2 regions of the Kitasatospora sp. NBC_00039 genome follow, and region 2 is predicted to be linked to the other one. Evidence: riboswitches for the same ligand, from Rfam matches in the RefSeq annotation. Region 2 holds a riboswitch; the other holds the start of a gene.
What was found. Region 2 has a riboswitch for cobalamin ahead of OG286_RS31930 (CbtB domain-containing protein). Riboswitches for the same ligand answer to the same signal wherever they lie in the genome.
Positions count from the first base shown of each region.

Region 1: it holds a riboswitch for cobalamin, as region 2 does, so the genes downstream of both, OG286_RS06165 (ECF transporter S component) here and OG286_RS31930 (CbtB domain-containing protein) in region 2, are expected to answer to the same signal.

Region 1 covers NZ_CP108289.1:1,289,928-1,292,109, reverse strand. Annotated here, with positions in the region: gene OG286_RS06175 (CopD family protein) at 1-161, opposite strand, end outside; partial or broken gene OG286_RS06170 (5-methyltetrahydropteroyltriglutamate--homocysteine S-methyltransferase) at 298-801, shown strand; cobalamin riboswitch at 1,095-1,234, shown strand; partial or broken gene OG286_RS06165 (ECF transporter S component) at 1,315-1,866, shown strand; gene OG286_RS06160 (glycoside hydrolase family 15 protein) at 2,121-2,182, opposite strand, start outside.
Region 2 covers NZ_CP108289.1:7,138,494-7,140,675, reverse strand. Annotated here, with positions in the region: gene OG286_RS31935 (histidine phosphatase family protein) at 1-554, opposite strand, end outside; cobalamin riboswitch at 699-839, shown strand; gene OG286_RS31930 (CbtB domain-containing protein) at 874-1,089, shown strand; gene OG286_RS31925 (CbtA family protein) at 1,107-1,877, shown strand; gene OG286_RS31920 (carbohydrate-binding protein) at 2,050-2,182, opposite strand, start outside.

The DNA.
Region 1 (2,182 bases), 5.8 Mb from region 2:
GTTTGCGGGGCGCGCAGCGCGGGGCGCACGGTGGTCGCGTACGTGACGGTGGCGCCGATGGCTCCGCTGAGGCCGATGAAGTAGCCGGCCTTGGTGAGGACCCGCCAGACCTGGGGCATGGTGTATCCGGCCGTGGTCGCGGCCGACAGGACGTGATGCATGAGGTGAGGCTAGCCTAAATAAGGGCGCCCTTACTCACCTGGGTGGCGCCGCTTGTTCAATCGTCATCATCCTGTGAGCTGCCGGCCGGTCGGCTCCCGCCCCGGCGCACCCAAAGCCGTTCCGCCTGGTGAGACGGCCGCCGGCGCCGCGGTCGTCCAGGTCGACGAGCCGGCCCTGCGCGAGACCCTGCCGCTTCGGGCCGCCGACCGCCCGGCCCACCCGGACTGGGCCACCGTCGCCTTCCGGCTCGCCACCTCCGGGGTGCGCGCCGACACCCAGATCCACACCCACATGTGCTACGCCGAGTTCGGTGACATCCTGCGCGCCATCGACGAGTTGGACGCCGACGTGATCTCGCTGGAGGCGGCCCGCTCGCACATGCAGGTCGCCGGTGAGCTGGCGGGCGCCGGCTACCCGCGCGAGGTCGGCCCGGGTGTGTGGGACATCCACTCGCCGCGGGTGCCGAGCACCGACGAGGCCGTCTCACTGCTGTGGGCCGGGCTCGCGGCGATCCCGGCCGAGCGGCTCTGGGTCAACCCCGACTGCGGCCTGAAGACCCGCGGCTGGGCCGAGACCCGCGCCTCGCTGGAGAGCCTGGTGGGCGCCGCCCGCCGCCTGCGGGGCGAGCTGGCCGGCTGACGCTCCGCGCGGGGCCGGGGGTGGGACAGGGGCCGGGCGCCCTGTCCCACCCCCGGCGGTCGGCCGGCGGCCGGTCCGCACGGGCCGCCGACCGCGGCCTCAACCTGATTCGGGCAGTCCGAGATTCTGGTGGATCTCCGTCGTGACCACGGAGAAGTCCGTGGTGTGAAAGGAAGTCAGAGGACAAGGGGAGGCCAGGTGACCGGCTGCGTGATCTCGGTCGCACCGGTGACTCGGCCCGGGCCGGGGGGATGCCGTGATGTGACCCACGATCCCTTGACCCGGTCTTCCGCGCCTCGCCATGATGGGCCGTCATGTTCTGACTCCGCCGCTGGGGGAAGTCCGGTCGAATTCCGGCGCTGACCCGCAACGGTAGGCCGCCGACGGCTGTCGGAGGCGAGCCCGAGTACCCGTCGGCGGAGGTGTGTCCCCTCCTCCCGTCGTGGTCTGCGGGCCGGAGCTCCGAGGGCTGCCCGGCGCTGTGCCGACGCTCTCCGGGCCCCTGCGTCCACCGGCCGGGTCTTCGGCCCGGGCTTCGGCTTCACGCTCGGCTGCACCTCCCTGTTCGCCTCCGCCCTCCTCACCGGCGGCGTCGGCCCCTGGATGCCCTACCAGATGTTCGGCTGCGCCTTCGTCGGCATGCGCCGGGCTGCTGCCCGGGCTCCCGCGCCGGTGGGAGGTGCCGACGCTGGCCCTGTACGGGGCGGGCTCCGGGTACCTCTTCGGCTTCCTGCTCAACCTGTCCTTCTGGCCTTCTCGACCGACCCGAACAGCTCGATCGCCTACCTGCCCGGCCTGCCGTTCACCGAGCAGTGGCACCGCTACCTGCTGTTCGACCTGGCCACCTCGCTCGGCTGGGACACCGGCCGGGCGGTCACCACCGGCGTCGCCGTCCTCGTCGTCGGCCCCGCCGTCCTCACCGTCTTCCGCCGCGCGGCCCGCCGCGCCAACTTCGAGCCGACCGTGCGCTTCGAGCCGACCGCGCGCCACGAGGGACCGGACGCCTCCGCCGCCCCGGCGGAGGCGGCCGGCGCCGCACAGCCGGCCGGAACGGCGTCCGCCTGAGTCCGAACGGACATCACCGTGCCCGAGGCCGAGAGGCCCCGGACGCTGACGGTGGACGGTGGCGAGCGGTCCGGGCGGAACAGACCGCCCCGCCGGGCCGGGGCCGTCCCGGCTCGCCGGCCGAGCGCGCTCGGCGATACCGCCGTCCCGGCCGTCGACCGGCCGTCGCCCGGCCGCCCCCGGCCGTCGACCCGCCGTAGCGCGCCGGGCACCGCCGTCCGGGCGGCGACGAGCGGCATCACAGCGGCGCCGCGTCAGCCCAGCGCGCGGTCGAGGTTGAAGGCGGCGCTGATCAGTGAGAGGTGGGTGAAGGCCT
Region 2 (2,182 bases):
CGCCCGAAGCGCACGTTCCACCGGCCGGCACGTCCGCTCAAATCCGTGACGGAGAGCGGCTCCACGTCGAGCCGCCAGAACGCCGGGGCCGGAGCGCCGAGCGCGTGGTGGACCGCGGCCCGGACGACGTCCGGTTCCGTGACCACGACGACCCGTCCCGCCTCCGGGGCAAGGCCGTCGAGCCAGGTGGCGACCCTGGCGAGGAGATCGATCAGGCTCTCCCCGCCCTCCGGGGCGAAGTCCGGATCGGCCAGCCACCGGGCCACCGCCCCGGGCTCCGCGGCGGCCACCTCGTCAAGGCTCCGACCGCGCCAGCCGCCCATATCGCGCCCTCCGGGAGCGGACGGGGCCGAGGCCGGGAGGCCGAGGGCCTCGGCGGTCTCCCGGCACCGGGCCGACGGGGAGACAAGGACCTGGCCGGCGACCCGGATGCCGCCCGCGGCCTCCCGCGCCTGCCCCAGCCCCGCCGGGTCGAGCGGGCCGTCGTCGTCGAAGCGTGCCTGCCGCATCGCCTCGCTCATCGCCGCTGAGATCAATGTCACGCGCACTGTCACGCCGCTCCTCCTCTGCTTCCCCAACTGTCCTGCGGCATCGACCGATCGGTCCGTGCACCCGGCGCTGGGGCGCGCGTCCCGGGACGGACCGGAGGATTCGCGCCGCCCGCACGCTCTTGGCGCAACCGCCGGCAGCCGATACCTTCTGCTCGATATGACGACGGTATGACGGAAGTCCGGTGAGAATCCGGCACGGTCGCGCCACTGTAAGCCAGGCGTGCGCCGCCCCCACGGGGCGGTTCGCGCCAGGGAGTCAGACCCGATGCCGTCGTCGATGCACCATCTAGCGGGACGCGAGTTCCCGAGGAGGTCCCCTGCCATGGCACAGACCGCTGCCCCCGCAGCCATCCCCGCCGGCCCCCTGACCCTGCCCGTCAAGGCGATCCTGCCCTGGGCCGTGTTCTTCGGCATCATCATGCTGGCCCTGATCTACTTCGTCGGCGCCGAACAGGGCGCCACCTCCCTCATCTCCGGTGAGGACGTGCACGAATGGGTGCACGACGGCCGCCACCTGCTCGGCTTCCCCTGCCACTGAGAACGGGGAGCCCCGAAGTGAACTCCAGCACCGTCAGATCCCTGCTCGTCCGCGGCATGCTCGCCGGCCTCGCCGCCGGCCTGCTCGCCCTCGTCGTCGCCTACCTCCTCGGTGAACCCCGGATCGACGCCGCCATCGCCTACGAGGACGCCCACTCCGCCGACCACGGCATGGAGATGGAGATCGTCAGCCGCTCCCTGCAGTCCACCGCGGGCCTGGCCACCGGCGTCCTCGTCTACGGCGTCGCGCTGGGCGGTTTCGCCGCCCTCGCGTACTGCTTCGCGCTCGGCCGTATCGGCCGCTTCACCCCGCGGGCGACGGCCGCCCTGCTCTCCGGGGCGGCGCTGCTCGCCGTGTACGTCGTCCCGTTCCTCAAGTACCCCGCCAACCCGCCGTCGATCGGCGACCCGGAGACGATCGGCAAGCGCACCACGCTGTACTTCCTCATGATGGCGCTCAGCGTCCTGCTGGCCGTCGCCACCGTGACCGTCGGCAAGCGGCTCGCACCGCGCCTCGGCAACTGGTACGCCACCGTCACCGCCGTGGCCGGCTTCGCCGTGGCCATCGGCCTCGCCTACGCCTTCCTCCCCCCGATCAACGAAGTCCCCGAGGACTTCTCGGCCACCCTGCTCTGGCAGTTCCGCCTCGCGGCCCTCGCCATCCAGCTCACCCTCTGGACGTCCTTCGGTCTCCTCTTCGGCCACCTCGCCGAACGCGTGCTGGAGCCGAGGGCCGCCCCGGCCGCTGTACCCGCCGTGGCCCCGGAGGTCGCTGCCTCCGCAGGCTGAGAACACACCGGGCGGCCCGACGGGAATCCCCGTCGGGCCGCCCGGCCGTCGTTCACCACGTGCCGCTTCCGGAGAGACCCTGCTCCGGGCGTGCCCGTGGGTGCTGCGGGTGCCCGCGGGTGCCGGGCGTGCCGGCGGGTGCCCGCGGGTGCCGCGTCCGGACCTCCCGGTGTCAGTGGACGGCGATCCGGTCGAGGTTGGGGCCGCCGTCAGCGGTCGTCGAGGTGACCCGGACGGTGTTGGCTCCGGCCTTCAGCGCGACCGGGAGCGAGCTGGTCGCCCAGGTGTCCCAGCCCGCGGTGGGC